2 regions of the Paenibacillus ihbetae genome follow, and region 2 is predicted to be linked to the other one. Evidence: a T-box and tRNA genes for the amino acid it is inferred to sense, from the RefSeq annotation. Region 2 holds a T-box; the other holds one or more tRNA genes.
The links. A T-box is a leader RNA that pairs with one kind of tRNA and senses whether it is charged. The one in region 2 lies ahead of leuS (leucine--tRNA ligase), so its partner is inferred to be a tRNA-Leu.
Positions count from the first base shown of each region.

Region 1: it has a tRNA-Leu gene. The T-box ahead of leuS (leucine--tRNA ligase) is inferred to sense a tRNA for this amino acid. The anticodon was not compared.

Region 1 is NZ_CP016809.1:4,439,763-4,447,818, forward strand. Features, by position in the region: gene BBD41_RS19895 (alpha/beta hydrolase) at 1-1,391, shown strand, start outside; gene BBD41_RS19900 (PAS domain-containing protein) at 1,623-2,273, opposite strand; gene BBD41_RS19905 (helix-turn-helix domain-containing protein) at 2,452-2,808, shown strand; tRNA gene BBD41_RS19910 (tRNA-Leu) at 2,921-3,003, shown strand; gene BBD41_RS19915 (organic hydroperoxide resistance protein) at 3,195-3,614, shown strand; gene BBD41_RS19920 (zinc ribbon domain-containing protein) at 3,742-3,984, shown strand; gene BBD41_RS19925 (hypothetical protein) at 4,074-4,355, shown strand; gene BBD41_RS19930 (thiol-disulfide oxidoreductase DCC family protein) at 4,449-4,871, shown strand; gene BBD41_RS19935 (thermonuclease family protein) at 4,892-5,776, opposite strand; gene BBD41_RS19940 (P-loop NTPase family protein) at 6,094-7,296, shown strand; partial or broken gene BBD41_RS19945 (ATPase, T2SS/T4P/T4SS family) at 7,289-7,879, shown strand.
Region 2 is NZ_CP016809.1:1,375,842-1,383,897, forward strand. Features, by position in the region: gene BBD41_RS06350 (ComEC/Rec2 family competence protein) at 1-1,417, opposite strand, end outside; gene BBD41_RS06355 (deoxycytidylate deaminase) at 1,548-2,066, opposite strand; gene BBD41_RS06360 (ComEA family DNA-binding protein) at 2,116-2,772, opposite strand; gene comER (late competence protein ComER) at 2,950-3,792, shown strand; gene leuS (leucine--tRNA ligase) at 3,773-6,214, opposite strand; T-box leader at 6,306-6,573, opposite strand; gene BBD41_RS06375 (AraC family transcriptional regulator) at 6,622-7,509, opposite strand; gene BBD41_RS06380 (Gfo/Idh/MocA family protein) at 7,586-8,056, opposite strand, start outside.

The DNA.
Region 1 (8,056 bases), 3.1 Mb from region 2:
AGCCGCTGCTTGAAGGCCGTCCTCCCTTTGGGGGGCGGGGAAGGGAGTACGTCGACGAAGTCGCCGATCGCATCAAGCCTTATATTGACAGTTGTTACCGGACGCGGCCCGAGCCGGAACATACGGGGATCATCGGCGCCTCGTTCGGCGGGCTGATCTCCATGCTCGCAGGATATTGGCGGCCGGATACGTTCGGCCGTATCGGCATGCTTTCGGCTTCTCTATGGTATGAAGGCGTCATGGAATTCATCCGTGAGCATGGGAAGCTGCCGCCGGGCCTTCGCGTCTATATGTCGGTCGGTCAATACGAAGGGGCGTATAAGCAAGGAATCCAGAAGCACATGACGCCGAGCAATCTGGAGGCATTCCGCATTTGGTCGGGGGAAGAAGGAGCGGAATCCAGGGTTAAGCTCCACATGGATCCGGATGGAACCCATGATCCGATCTTTATGTCCAGGAGATTCCCGGATGCGGTATCGTGGCTGTTTGACGAAAATGGCAGCGGCGCTGTGAAGCCCCGAGCAGCAGCGGAGCATGATGCAAGCACAGCGGGACAAGCCGTTGCGGCGGAAGGAATACGCGGCATCCCGGAGACGGTTGGGCCCGCTTATCGCATATCAGGCACGGTTACATGGAGCATGCGGTCCGAATCGAATGGACGCGCATACCGGATTTCCGTTGCCGAGCCGATGGGACCGCCGCCTGAGGGCGGTTACCCTGTGCTGTATTCGCTTGATGCCAATGCATCTTTCGGGACGCTGGCGGAGGCTGTGAGGCTGCAATCCCGTACGCCGCGCGGCATAACGCCCTCCATCATCGTCGGGATCGGCTACGAAAGCGACAGCCCGATCGTGACGGATGAGCGGTTTTACGATTATACCGTGCCTGCGGCGGCACACGAGCTCCCCGTCCGTCCGAACGGAATGCCGTGGCCGGAAACCGGCGGCGCCGATGACTTCCTGGATTTTATCGAGCTGCAGCTGATCCCCCGCGTTGCGTCGCAATACCCGGTGAATCCCGGGAAGCAGTCGGTATTCGGCCATTCGTTGGGCGGCTTCTTCGTGCTCTATGCGCTGTTCACCAGGCCCCACGTCTTCCGGCGGTATATTGCTGCGAGCCCATCGGTCTGGTGGAAGCAGCATGTGCTGTACAAGACATGGGAGGTCACCAAACTATTTTTCCGGCCGCTGGATTTCCAGCGGAAGCTGAGCATTTTTGTCGGCACCGAAGAAAAGCCCTCCATGGTTCAAGACGCAAGGGATTTGTATGCGAAGCTGCGGGAGCATAAGGATTTGCTGCAAGCCGAGCTTCATGAAATCGAAGGGGAAGGCCATGTATCCGTGCTGCCGTCGCTGGTAAGCCCGCTTCTTCGTCTGATCAGTTCATATTAGGAAGCATTCCGGATACAACCAAACCAGATAATAACAAACAAAGCAGTATGGGACCCGATGCGGGATCCTGTACTGCTTTGTTTTATTAATGTGCTCGTATGGGAACACGCCTGCACAGGCTGGTGCCGCCAGAGGGGCGTATTCCGGGTTATGCGAATGTGCGAAGGGTGAGGCGAAGTATTCCGGGCTATGCGAATGTGCGAAAGGCGAAATGAAAGATGAACGCGAATGTTACTCAATCTCCCCGGTACGGTCATCGTCCAGAGCGGAGGAATATTTCGGATAGAGCCTGCGGATGCAGTCGGGACAAATATCGTGCGTAAATTCGATGGGAAGGCGGCTCTCAAGATAGCTTTCAACCGGTTCCCATGTCTCTTCCTGGCTGACATGCTTGCATACGGCGCAGATGGGGATGTGTTCCGGTAGGGGGAGGCTGCGGGCAAGCGTCTGCTCGAGCAGGATTTGCCGCTGTTTATATTTCGTAATGTCGGTAAAGGAGAGGACGGCGCCGTGAATGAAATTGTCGCTGCTTACGGACAGCGGCTGGACCTCGCACAGCACCCAGAATACTTTGCGGTTCCGGGAGACCGAATACTCCAGGACGCAATCCGGCTGGCTTCCTTCGAGAACGGCTCTGACCGAGGATAAATAATGTTCACCGTCCAAGCTGCCGAAATCGACCTTCCCAAAGCACCCGGGCATAATATCAAAAAATGATGCCCCCTGCCATTGAAAATCAGGCGAGACACCATATCTTACGGACATCGTCACAAGCGGGTCGTTTATCTTATCGATCATACCGTCGGGCGTGATAATCATCAGGCCCCTGTTCAAGGCATGGACGGCATAGTTCCAAGCTGTGCTCATGGTATCGTAGGGCAAAAGGGTTCGCTCCTCTTACGAAATAGACTCATGGGTAAAAGGTACAACGATCCATGGGTCCTATGGTATAATTTAGGCAACATAGATAGATTATACACGTTTTTAAGTGCTTATGCAAGAAGAAAATACGTATTTAAGATATTTTCTTTGGAAAGAGAATCAGGAAGGCGGTTGTTTGATGCAGTCTATTTACCAACGAATCGAACATCTGATAGAAAGCCGGGGTATGACGAAGAAGGCGTTCTGTGAAACCCTCGGGATCAGCACAGGGAATTTTGGTGACTGGAAGCGAGGGAAAACAACGCCGAGTACGAATAAATTAATTGAAATTGCCGCATTTTTCTCCGTTAGCCTGGACTGGTTGATTATCGGGAAGGGCAAGCCCACCACCCGAGTGAACGAAACGCGAGAGGAATATGAGGCAGAAACGGCGCTGTCCGCGCTGTCGGGTCTCGAAGAAAGCGAGAAGGAGTTCATACGGGAGTACCTTGAGTTTTCGGCTTACCGAAGGGATAAGCGAAACGAGAAGACCTAGCCTTGCCAAGGCATGGATTGCAGGTAATAAGCAGGTAATAATTGGAGCTTTACAATTGGCGTTCATGGCTATATAATAGGGAATGTTCTGCTAAAGAACTTCTTTATTATATGCGGTAGTGGTGGAATGGCAGACACGCTATCTTGAGGGGGTAGTGGGTGTATACCCGTGGAGGTTCGAGTCCTCTCTACCGCATTATGAAGAATCAGCATAAGAAGCTGTTGTTCAAGCGTAAGCTTGAGCATCAGCTTTTTTTGTTGTCTCGGAAACCCCGGGTTAATTCGATGCTGAGCTCACAATGCCTGTTCATACCGTTTCAATTTATGCCACAAGTTTAAAGACTTAATATAGCGTTCATACTAGGGCATGAAGGAGTGAGGCAATTTATGAAACCACTGTACACGGCAGATGTGAAGGTTGTTGGTGGACGCGAGGGCTCGATCCGGTCGTCCGACGGGGCTCTTGATCATAAGCTTAGCATGCCGAAGGAGCTTGGCGGACCCGGAGGAGAAGGAACCAATCCGGAGCAATTGTTCGCGGCGGGATACGGGGCTTGCTACGAAAGCGCGCTGGCGAATATCGCCCGCAAGGAAGGGGTAACGCTGAAGGACGTGACGATCCATTCCCAGGTCATGATCGGCAAGGATGAAACGGACGACGGCTTTAAGCTGGCCGTGAAGCTGAGGATTGAGATGCCGGGGATCGAACGGAGCCAGGCCGAGGAGCTTGCGAAAAAGGCGCATGACTTCTGTCCGTATTCCAAAGCGACGCGAGGCAACATCGATGTGGAGCTCAACGTAATCTGACGATTGTTATAGAAGGGGATTGTCCTCCATGCGGGATAATCCCCTTTTTATTGCATAACAATATGGAACTTTTTCCATACTTCGCCGTATTCCGTTATTAAAAGGCAGCTTGAAAGGAGCGCATACTATGCGTATTGAAGAGATGATCGCTGAACGGTTCGTCTGCAGCAAATGCCGCGGAACTCAGTGTGAGACGAAGGAAGTATCCATGTCGGGAGCGGGGCTCAGCAAGCTGTTCGATATTCAGCACAATCATTTCCTATTTGTATCCTGCACCCACTGCGGGTATGTGGAAGTGTTTAATCCGGATATTTTGGAGGGGAAAAAGCGCGGCCAAATCGGCTCGATCCTCGATGTGTTCTTCGGTTGACATCGCCTTTAAAATTCTTTAATATGACTAAGTACCAGAAAGTACAACCAGTCATAAGCAATTACAAATCAATATAAACGGGTGATGACATGCCATACAAACCGCAGATTACAGATGTAACCAAAGCTGGGAGCAATGAGAAGGAAGGGTTGTACGAATTCATTATCCATTTGGCTGACGGAACGGATTGCCGCGTGTTCTACAACCGGTTTCCTGAATGGAAGATGACGGCCCTGAGCCGGCTTGGTAAAGTGCCATGCCCGGTATGCCGCAAGGATTTCATTTGTAAATGCATGGATAGATTTTCGGATGATTTCGATCAGCAGATGAGAGACGGCGAGTGGCTGAACAAAGCGGTCGAATCTGAATAAGGCGACTTATGATGAAGCGCGGGAGAATTCCTGCGTTTTTTCTTATTGGGCGAGTTTCGCGTGTCGCATTTGCCGAAGGGGGGCAGATTGAATATGAAGAAGACGGGCAAGGATAACGAAGAATACGCCATCGTGCTGATCGACGGGGTGTGTCACTTATGCCAGGGCTTGACCCGATTCATAATCCAGCGGGATCCAGCCTGCCATTTCCGGTTCGCGTCGCTCCAATCGGAGCTCGGGCAGTCACTGCTGGAGCAGGGAGGACTGACCCCGGACGGCGGGGATACGATGGTTCTGATCGAAAAAGGGAGATATTATACCCGGTCGCAGGGGGCGCTGCGCATTGCCCGGCGGCTCCGCTTCCCGTGGCCTCTCGCCTATGCGATGATCATCGTGCCTCGTCCGATCCGGGACCGTGCGTACCGCATCGTGGCCAAGAACCGTTACCGCTGGTTCGGCCGCTCCGAAGCATGCATGATACCGACGCCGGATATCCGGCGCCGGTTCCTTTCATAACCAGGAGTTCCCTATGGTCCCTATGAGCGTGGGGCCCTGAACCCGGCCGCGACGGCCTCCTCCTCGGTGCAGAACCACTGCTCCTCCTTCGTCCGCTCATAGTAAGGGGATTCGGGTGTGTGATAGATCTTCTCGCCTTTCGAGTTGATGTTCCCTTTGATGCTGCAGCCGGTCTTGGGGCTGCCCGCCGCAGCGCCTGAATCTGCCGTTTTCTTGGATTCCCCGGATGCGGCGGCGGAGCTGGATTGCGTATCCCCGTCCTGCTCTTCAGGGTGGAAACCGTCCTCCTGCGCGTAATTCTCCACGCTCCAAATGCCGAGCGCCTTCTCCCTGCTGATGCGCTGCAGATCATTGAATTTATCGACATAACGGACGTTCGGTGGATAAATATAGGCTACGCGCGCCAGGCCCTGCTCGAGCAGTGCTTCCTGGACCATTTTTCCGTCGGCATACACGTACGCAAGCAGCCGGTTGTATTTATCCCGGTTCGGACCGATATCAAATTCCAATTCGAGCTTGCCGGCTTGCTCGACGAGGTCCTTCGTGAAAGCTTTGGCCTCCGGTCCAAAAGGCTGGACTCCCAGCTTGGGGTGGCTTGTCTCCGGCGTATCGACCAGCAGCATCCGGACGCTCTCCTTCTTGCCTTCAAACATAACGCTGATCGTGTCCCCGTCCACCGCCTTGACGAGCTCGACGGGTACCCGGGGCAGATTCAGGTCGTCAGTAGGATAAGAGGCTTGCTTCCCATTCGGACTTTGGCTTTGTGCCGCCTTCGTGGACGTTGTCTGTTCCGTTTGGGGGGCAGCAGCTGTCTTCTCGTTCGAAGCAGGTGGCGCTAGCGGCTGGCTGCAGCCGGACAACAGCAGCAGACCGGTTAACAGTGCGGTTAAGATTCGTTTCTTCACGTGATGTCACTCTCCTGACTAGGCTGTATGATATGTATGGGTAGGGATTAGGAGACTCTATTAACCCATCCTATATAAGGAAGTTCTATATACAAAATATTTGCTCCAAGCTTTTATAGTATTGCATATATCCTTGTTTTGGCAATAGCGGTAAAGGCATATATCCTGCAGAAAAATAATGCTTGCCGTCTGCTGGCGGCTGTGCTATTCTAATGTCAAAATATAACAAGTCAACGGAAGCACCGTTCATGAACCGCAGGTCTGCGGCATGAATGGTGCTTTTTTTGCGTTGCTGAGAAAGGAAGAGGGGATATGCAATGCTACCGGTCCGATTCGTGATGGCCGTACAGGACGCCAGGTATGTAGAGCCGCTCCTGAACTATGTAAACGGAAGCTCCTATGGCTCGTCGATGCAGGTGACCGCTTTTACACGGCCGGATGCGTTTCTTCAATATATGCAGTCAGGGGAACTCCCGGCTCTCGTGGTTGGAGATGCAGAGATGCTGATGGCTTGGTTCCGGCTTGGCGAACCTCCTGTGCCTTGGCTGCTGCTTAACGAGGGCGCTGAGTTGCCTGCTGCATGTCCGGCGGGAGGATCCCATACAGCCAAGTACCAGCCGCTGCCGAGGCTGCTGGAAGCGATATCCGCATGCTGCCATGAAAGTCGCATTTTAACCGTCAGCGGCAATGGAAACAGCATCGGCACGGGACTCCAGACCGGAATGGCTGCCGTTATCGGAGTTGTTTCTCCCTTGAGCGGGTGCGGGAAGAGCACGCTGGCGATGAATATGGCCAAGCAGTTTGCCGTATTGGGACTGCGGGTGTTTTACCTCAATCTGGAGAGCGTCAACAGCAGCGTGCAGTTTCCTTCAGGCTGCGACGGAATGGAGGGAAGCTTCTCCCGGCTTCTGTACGATATTAAGGCCGCTCAGGAAGGCGGATCAGAGAATGTTCTTCAGGTTATGCCGTACCGCCTCAGGCATCAGGGGCTGAAATGCGACACGTTCGAGCCGAGTCTGCACGTGAAAGAGATAATGGAGATGACGAGATCCGATACGGAGCTGCTGCTTCGATCTCTTGGATCCACCGGCCAGTATGATGTCATCGTTGTGGATACGGATGGAGCGTCGGGGGTCCGGGAGGAGAGGCTGCAAGCGGTGCTTGAGCATGCCGGTGCGTTGATCTGGGTCCTGCTGGACGATCCGATCAGCATGTTTAAGAGCGGAATTCGGATCGACCAGCTGCTGCAGCAGGACGAGAGCTTCTCGGGCGGCTTGATGAAGCGGAGCAGGTTTGTTGTCAACCGTTACACCGGACAGCTTGTAAACAGACCTCCTCGGAAAGACATCCTGATCGATTGCATGCTGCCATATATCCCCTCATGGAAGCAGCTTCAACAGCAGGAGCTGCTGCTGATGTCACCGATATACCAAAGGGAAGTTCTGAAGCTGTGCCGACAGCTCCTTGGAGGTGGAGATTCCGGGCTGTCCGACGTAAACAGGGGGGAACTCTATGCATGAGGAGCAATTCCGTTCTGTTCGGGATCAGATTCGGTCGGAGCTGGACATGACCGGCAGCGTCCATAATTCCGAATTCATGGCGCGCATAGAGGATCTGGTGTGGAGGAGGCAGGAGCTTGCAGGACTGACGGCCATGGAGAAGCGGAATCTGGTCCGCAGAGTGTACGATTCCTTTCGCGGGCTGGATGTGCTGCAGCCGCTCGTCGACAATCCCCGAATTACGGAGATTATGATTAACAGCCACCGGGAGATCTTCATCGAGCAGGACGGAGAGGTGAAGCAGGTGCCGCTGCAGTTCGAATCGCAGGGAAGGCTGGAGGACATTATTCAGGGTATCGTAGGGAGTGTCAATCGGGTCGTGAACGAGTCTGTGCCCATCGTGGACGCCAGGCTGAAGGATGGGTCCAGGGTGAATATCGTCCTTCCGCCCATCGCGCTCAAGGGGCCGACCATGACGATCCGAAAGTTTCCGGAAGCGCCGATGACGATGGAGGATTTGGTGGGACGGGACGCACTATCCCCGGAGGCGGCAGAACTGCTTCGAATCCTAGTCAGGGGCAAGTACAACATCTTCATCGGTGGCTTATAGTTTTTATGTAAATAGAATTGTTTATTTCATGAACTTATAGTTTGTTGGATGATTGTAAAATAGGATCGAGAATATATGGATGAGAAAGTTGTAATCGAGGAAATTAGAATAGAGATATAAGAGTCAGGTGTAGTTAGAACTATCCTTAGTATCAAAAAAGGAAAATTGATA
Region 2 (8,056 bases):
GACCGGCGATCCAGCCTGCTCCCTGCATCCAGACCCAGCTTAGCAGCAGAGACGTCATTCCCAAAGGGAGCACGATCAAGCTGATAACCGGCACCAACAACAAGTTTGCGGCGACCGATACGAGGGAAAATTGATTGAAGTAATGGATGGTCAGCGGAAAGGACACCCACTGGGCAACCAGGGTAACGCCGGCCGTCCCCGCCAGCCAGCGGGGCATAAAGGACAGCAGCGGCATCACCTTCGGCACAAAGATCATCAGTCCGGCCGTAACGATGAAGGATAACTGAAAGCTGACGTCAACCAGAAAATACGGATTGAAGATCAGCATGGCCAGGGCGGCCGTGCTTAATATATGCAAGCCGTCCTTAAGCAGCCCCCGCCTAGCCGCATACAGTCCAATCATTCCCATAATGCCCGCCCGGACAATCGATGGACTGGCACCTGTCAAAAGCACATAAGCAGGGAGGAGGCACATCACCACCGTGAGGGAGGTCTCGCGTGTCAGCCGGAGCGCGGAGCAAACAAACAGCAGGCATCCTACAATAACGGCTACGTGCATGCCGGAAATCGCGAGGATATGCGTCAGCCCGAGCCTGGAAAATTCCGAAAAGGTATCAGGATCCAGATCATCCCGATCGCCGATGACAAGCCCCTTCATATACCCTCCCTGCATGCCGCCAAACAATTGCTCCAGCCGATCCCCGAGCGTTGTTCGCAAGGAATCGTTCCAGCGCAGGATATGGGAAGCTCGCCATCCCTCCGGTGCCGATGCCTTTACCTGGTCAGCTCCCTTCACCTTCACGATCCAATGAATCTTCTGCGTGCGCAAATAGCGCCGATAATCGAAGCCGTCAAAATTACGGGCGATCCCCGGCTGCTGCAGCTCGCCTGATAGATGAACGGAATCTCCGCGCTGCCAGCCTGCCGCGATATTCTGCTCTGCCTGCTCCAGCAGCCGCACCTGAACCATGACGGTGTCTGCCGTCTCGACCGAGTTGCCCGGCAGCTTAGCTGGATCCTTTTGGGCTGCACCCGGCCGCCGGATGCCTTCGATCTCCGCATAGCGCAGCGAAACCCTAAAGTCGGCGCGATCCCCGTCAATCGCTACCTCGGAAGAGATAACTCCGACTCCCGTCATCGGTACCGAGTCGGCTTCCCCTCGTTCAAGGGCCGGGACATGCATATCGGACACATTCATTGCATCATGCCACTCCCAATAAGCTGCCGAACAACACAAGGATAGCACCATGCATATCGTATAGATTTTCCCGGCGCGCTCCCATTGACAAACCACAAGCAGCAGAAGCAGAATACCGGCGGCGGCCATCGCCATCCGCCATCCGGAGGTCAGGCAGGCGATACTGCTTCCGACCACCCATAGCACCGTAAATGCCAGCAGCGGCCTACGTCTCATCATTCGGACCTTCCTTTCCCCGGTTGTATCATCTCGTTAATTACAATAAAAAAAGAAGAACCTCTGCCTGCAATCCACTGCAAACAAAGGTTCTTCCCCATATATCGATTATTCGTTTGTTTTGGTAACGTCTCTATTCCTTCACCGCCATCATCGTCTCCCGCGGCGGCTCATACCCCGATAGCTGCCGGAACAGAATCCCTTTCTGCGTCATCATGGTCGATACCTTCTCCGTATCCTTCGGATAAGGACGGTGGAATACCACCTCAACGATTCCGCTATTGGCCAGCATATTGGCACAGGTCCAGCAAGGCTCGTCGGTTACGTATACCGTGCTTCCTTCCCTGTCGATCCGGTCGGTAAACAGCAGCAAATTTTGTTCCGCATGAATGGTTCGAATGCAGCGCTGCTTCTTGACTACCGTTTCCTTCCCGTCCTGAACAACAAGCTCATAATCCTCGGCGATCATGCAGCCTGCCTCCGAGCAATCCGGAACCCCCATCGGTGCCCCGTTGTAAGCTGTTCCGAGCAGCTTCTTGCCTTGCACCAGCACGGCTCCGACATGGCGCCGCGAGCATTGGGACCTGGTGGATACCATGTAGGCGATATCCATGAAGTATGTGTCCCAATCTTTCCGTCGATCCGTATTCATCCGTCATTCACCTGTTCCTTATCAATGTCTCCTTTATTGTAGCACATAGCTAAAGTTCTACGTAAGGCTTCATCTTCTCCAGCATTTTGGGACCGATGCCCTTTACATTCATTAAATCGGCCACGCTGCGAAATGCCCCGTGCTGGTTCCGGTAATCGATAATAGCCTTGGCTTTGGCCTGCCCGATGCCGGGCAGCTCCATCAGCCCGGCAGCATCCGCCGTATTCACGTTAATCAGGCCGGAGCTCACGCCGGTCGCAGGCTGCGAAGATGGGCTTTCTGTGGGAGGTGCAGCCTCGACCGGGGTTACTGCCGTCACCGGGTTCAAGCCTGCCTGCGCTTCACCTGAGGAAGCCTCGGCCGGGGGCAGCGCGAGGTCCGCATTGGCTTGCGGAGGGACTGCCTTTCCGGCAGGAGCTTCACTCTTGCTGGACTGGGCAGCGACAGGCGCACCCTCCGTTGCCGCCTTCGCCTCAAGGGTTTGCCCGCCGGACCCGGCTTTACCAGGGCTCGCCTCAGTACGGGTTCCAGCACCTCCAGCCGGCGTGGCCTTTCCTTCCGGATGATTCGCGGTAATCGCCTGCTCGAGCTGGTCATTCAGGGGCTCCCAGCCCTGGATTCCTTTCTCCGGGCCGCCGGCAAATAAGATCAGCACGCAGCCCAGGGCCGCTGCCGATACACTCCACCCAATAGGAATACGCCTCATATCTTAACTCCTCCTTTACATGATAAACAGGATCTGCTCATCCAGAGTATGAAGATTTTTCGATCCCAAACCGCAAAATCGTATCCGAACCCGTCATGAATCGCCATCCTTGCCGCATACATTAAACATAGTAACGGTACATTTCTGCCGTAAAGCGCGAAAGGAGGGGACGTACACATGAAGGTTGGTTTTATCGGTACGGGCAGTATGGGCAGTCTCTTGATCGATGCCTTCATTCGATCGGGCGCACTCCGCCCCGAGCAAATTCGGGTCAGCAACCGTACCCCCGAGAAAGCCCAGCTGCTGTCCAAGAGGCATCCTGGTCTGACCGTATGCAGCTGCAATCAGGAAACGGCTTCGGACAGCGATCTGTTCTTCATCTGCGTCAAGCCGCTCGAATTCAAATCCGTCATCAGTGAAATCAGGGACCGGCTTTTGGAGCGTCAAATCGCGGTATCGATTACAAGCCCTGTTCAGCTGATCCATCTGGAGGCGGCGCTGCCGTGCAAGGTGGCAAAAATCATCCCCAGCATCACCAATATCACCGGAGGCGGAGCTTCGTTATGTATGTATGGTTCCCGAATAAAAGAAGAAGACAGGCAGCTTATAGAAAGCCTCCTGTCTTATATCAGCAGGCCCGTTGAGATTCTGGAATCGCACACGCGAATCACTTCCGATTTCTCCAGCTGCGGGCCTGCTTTTTTAAGTTTATTCTTGGAAAAATGGATTGACGCTGCCGTCGAAATGACCGGGATCGACCGCCGGACCCTCAATGCCCTGGCCGGGGAAATGCTGGTCGGCACTGGAAGGCTGCTAACAGAGGAGGGCTTCTCCCCCGAACAGCTTCAGGAAAGGGTCGCGGTACCCGGCGGCATCACCGCTCAGGCGCTCATTTTACTGAACTCGCACCTGAACGGCTTGTTCTACCAATTGATCGAAACCACACACGACAAGTATGAGGAGGATCTGGCAAAACTGGACGCCGCATTCGGCTTTTCGGTTAACCGGCCACGATATTGACCAGTTTGCCCGGAACGGCAATGACTTTGCGAATGCTCTTGCCTTCCAGCGCCTGCTTGACATTTGGAAGGGAGAGACTATGCTGCTGCATGGCTTCTTGATCGAAGTCTTTAGCAATTTTGGTGCGGTCTACGATTTTTCCGTTCACTTGGACAACGATTTCCACCTCGGCTTCTACGGTCCAAGCCTCATCGTATTCCGGCCAAGGAACATACGTGATGCTCTCGGTGTGTCCCAGACGGCTCCACAGCTCTTCAGCCAGATGAGGCGCGAGCGGGGACAGCATTTGAACGAAATTCTCCATCGCCTTCCGCGGGAGCTCATCCGCCTTGTAGCCCTCGTTGATGAAGATCATCAACTGGCTGATTGCGGTGTTGAAGCGCATATGCTCGATATCTTCGGTAACCTTCTTGATCGTTTTGTGCAGGATCCGTTTCCATTCGTCGGAACCTTCCCCGTCCACGATTTTTGGATTCAGTTGGCCGTCATCGCCGATGAACAGACGCCATACGCGGGAGAGGAAACGATGCGTGCCTTCAACACCGTTCGTGTTCCATGGCTTGGTCGCTTCCAGCGGCCCCATGAACATCTCGTATACCCGAAGCGTATCGGCTCCGTATTCGTTCACGATATCATCAGGGTTGATGACGTTGCCGCGGGATTTGCTCATTTTCTCATTATTGTTGCCGAGAATCATGCCTTGGTTCACGAGCTTCTGGAACGGCTCCTTCGTATCGACGACACCGAGATCATAGAGCACCTTATGCCAGAATCTTGCGTACAGCAGGTGAAGCACCGCATGCTCGACGCCGCCGATATACAGGTCTACCGGGAGCCATTCCTTCTGCTTCTCCTTCGAGCACAGCTCATCCGGGTTGTGCGGATCGATGTAACGGAGATAGTACCAGCAGCTGCCTGCCCATTGCGGCATCGTGTTGGTCTCGCGGCGGGCTTTCATGCCCGTCTCCGGATCAACCGTCTCCACCCATTCCGTCACATTCGCCAGCGGAGATTCGCCGGTGCCGGACGGTCTGATCTGATCCACGTCCGGCAGCAGCAGCGGCAGCTGGTCTTCCGGAACGGTCTTCATCGTTCCGTCCTCCAGGTGGAGAATCGGAATCGGCTCGCCCCAGTAACGCTGACGGCTGAACAGCCAGTCTCGCAGACGGTACGTCACCTTCTTCTTGCCTTTGCCTTCTTTCTCAAGCCACTCGTTCATAGCCTGAATAGCGGCCTCGTTGTCCATCCCGTCGAGGAAGCCGGAATTGACGTGCTCGCCGCTTCCGGTATACGCTTCTTCCTCCACGTTGCCGCCCTTCACCACTTCAATGATCGGAAGTCCGAATTGCTTCGCAAACTCCCAGTCGCGGGTATCGTGGCCCGGAACGGCCATGATCGCACCGGTTCCGTAGCCGGCGAGGACGTAATCGGCGATCCAGATCGGCAGCTTGGCGCCGCTGGCAGGGTTGATGGCATAAGCCCCGGTAAAAACCCCGGTCTTGTCTTTTGCCAGGTCCGTACGCTCCAGGTCGCTCTTGCGGGCAGCCTGATCCTGATAAGCCTTCACCGCTTCCCGCTGCTCTGGGGTCGTAATTTTGTCCACCAGCTCATGCTCCGGTGCCAGCACGCAGTAGCTTGCGCCGAAGAGGGTGTCCGGACGCGTCGTGAACACTTCCAGCTTGGCGTCATGCCCATCGATATCAAACCGCACCTCGGCGCCGACCGATTTGCCGATCCAGTTGCGCTGCATGTCCTTCAGGCTTTCGCTCCAATCCAGCTCATCCAGATCCTCGAGCAGCCGGTCCGCATACTCGGTAATTTTCAGAATCCACTGCCGCATCGGCTTGCGGACGACCGGGTGGCCGCCGCGCTCGCTCTTGCCGTCAATGACTTCCTCGTTCGCAAGAACTGTACCCAGCGCTTCGCACCAGTTCACCGGCACCTCGGCTACATAAGCAAGGCCCCGCTTGTACAGCTGGATGAAAATCCATTGCGTCCATTTATAATAGTCCGGATCCGTCGTACTGATCTCCCGGTCCCAATCGTAGGAAAATCCGAGCGACTTGATCTGGCGGCGGAAGTTATTGATATTCTGGATGGTAAATTCGCGTGGATGCTTGCCTGTATCCATCGCATACTGCTCCGCGGGGAGGCCAAACGCATCCCAGCCCATCGGATGCAGCACGTTGTATCCGCGCATCCGCTTATAACGGGAAATGATGTCGGTGGCCGTGTAGCCCTCCGGATGCCCGACGTGAAGACCCGCTCCGGAAGGATACGGGAACATGTCGAGTGCATAAAATTTCGGTTTGGACGAGTTGTCCTCGGTTTTAAAGGTTTTGTTCTCTTCCCAATACTTCTGCCATTTCGGCTCAATGACCTGCGGCTTATAGCCGTGGCCGGCTGATTGTTGATCCGTCATACTACATAGCTCCTCCTTCACTGTCGAACGGACAAGGCTGTTGATGCCGCTGTCCTGAAAACAAAAAAACCTCATCATCCATAGCGCTGACGCTAGGGACGAGAGGTTTGATTCCCGTGGTACCACCCTAGTTAGTGCAAGGCATGCTTTGCCTTTCACTCCCTTTGCATCCTTATCGCGGATGAGACGGCGACGTTTCATCGACCGACGGATGAATTAAGCAATCCCAAAATCCGAAAGCCGGGTTCGCGCCGCTGCTCAGAGGCGAGTTCATCCCTTGCGTCAACCGGCTTCCACCAAATGCACCGGCTCTCTGCATGATCGCATACGGAACTACTAGTCCTCATCATTGCATTACTATGATTTCCATTTTAATGTGGCTATTATACCCAAAAAGCCGCGCCAAGTCAACGGAGTTCGCCCTGGGACTTGCGGTAATGCTCCGGCGCAGTTCCCACCATTGTCTTGAACATCCGGCTGAAGTGGGCCAAATGCTTGAAGCCGGCCGCCCGGCTGATGTCCGTAATGCTCATATGGGGGTGCAGTCGCAGCAGGATTTTGGCCTGATTAATTCTTCGGTGGTACACGTATTTGAACACGGTCGTTCCGGTTACCTCCTTGAACAATGAGGACAAGTAGTGCTTCGTTAGATGCATGTCCCTGGCAATCCGGTCGAGCGTCAGATCCTCCATATAATGCTCCTCCACAAACGATACGACGTGCTGCACATGCCGCTCCTTATCGGAGATCGAGTCCTGCTGCTGCACCTCGCTTTGACACCAGCCCGCAATGACGTACAGCATTTCCTGAAGCCGAAGCTTCAAGCGCTCCTGCTTGAAAGCAGCTTCCGCCCCCCGCAGCCGGTTCATATCCTCCAGCAGCCGCTCAAACTCTTCTCTCCTCTGCCCGGTCAGCGTCATCCGGTGATTGCGCAGCGTCTCGAAAGGATCCAGCAGGACCGATCTTGCCGATTCGGGCAGCTCCCTGCACACCCAGGCGGGATCGAAATGGATAATGCTGCGGACATAGCGCGAGCCCGGCTCCACATTCGGGCAATGCAGGGTCAGCCCGTTCATCAGGAGCAGATCCCCGGGCTTCAGCGCAAATACGGCGTCTCCGATCAGATACGTGCAGCGTCCTTCATGAAAATAATAAATTTCATAAAAAGCGTGGGAGTGGAATGTCCCGCCGGATAAAGGCCGGTCATTATAGCAGCCGAGTTCGATCGGTTCCCTCAGCAGCATCCGGTCAAAGCCCGGCATCCAGGATGGTGGAGTCGTCAACTGCGAAGACATGTGGGAATCCCCCTTATCGAGGTTATGAATCAATTCCCCGGGAATTTTGGCGGGGTCTCCCTTTATTATAATGGATTTATCCGATCCGCACGGCTAAGTTTTGGGCCTTGACGCACAGCTCTCCCGCTTTGAAGGCATGCTCCTGGGTCATGGCGCGCTCCGTCCGCTCCAGGCAATCGAGAATCAGCTCACCGAAGAACGGATAGCCGACCTTCCCCGTCAGCTCCATATGGAACTCCCCGTCCTTGTTCACCAAGTACAGATGATCGCCATGCGGGTGTCTGGCAATGTCGATATACTTGCGAAGTTCAATATATCCGTCCGTGCCCAGGATGAAGGTTCTGCCGTCGCCCCATGTCCCGAGTCCCTCCGGCGTCAGCCAATCTACTCTGAAATAATTCGTCGCCCCGTTGTCGCCAAGCAGTGTAGCATCCCCGAAGTCCTCAAGCTCCGGATACATCGGATTTGCATAATTGCCGACCTTGCTGCTCAGCACCTGGGCATCCTTGCAGCCTGCGTAGAATAAAAACTGCTCGATCTGGTGGGA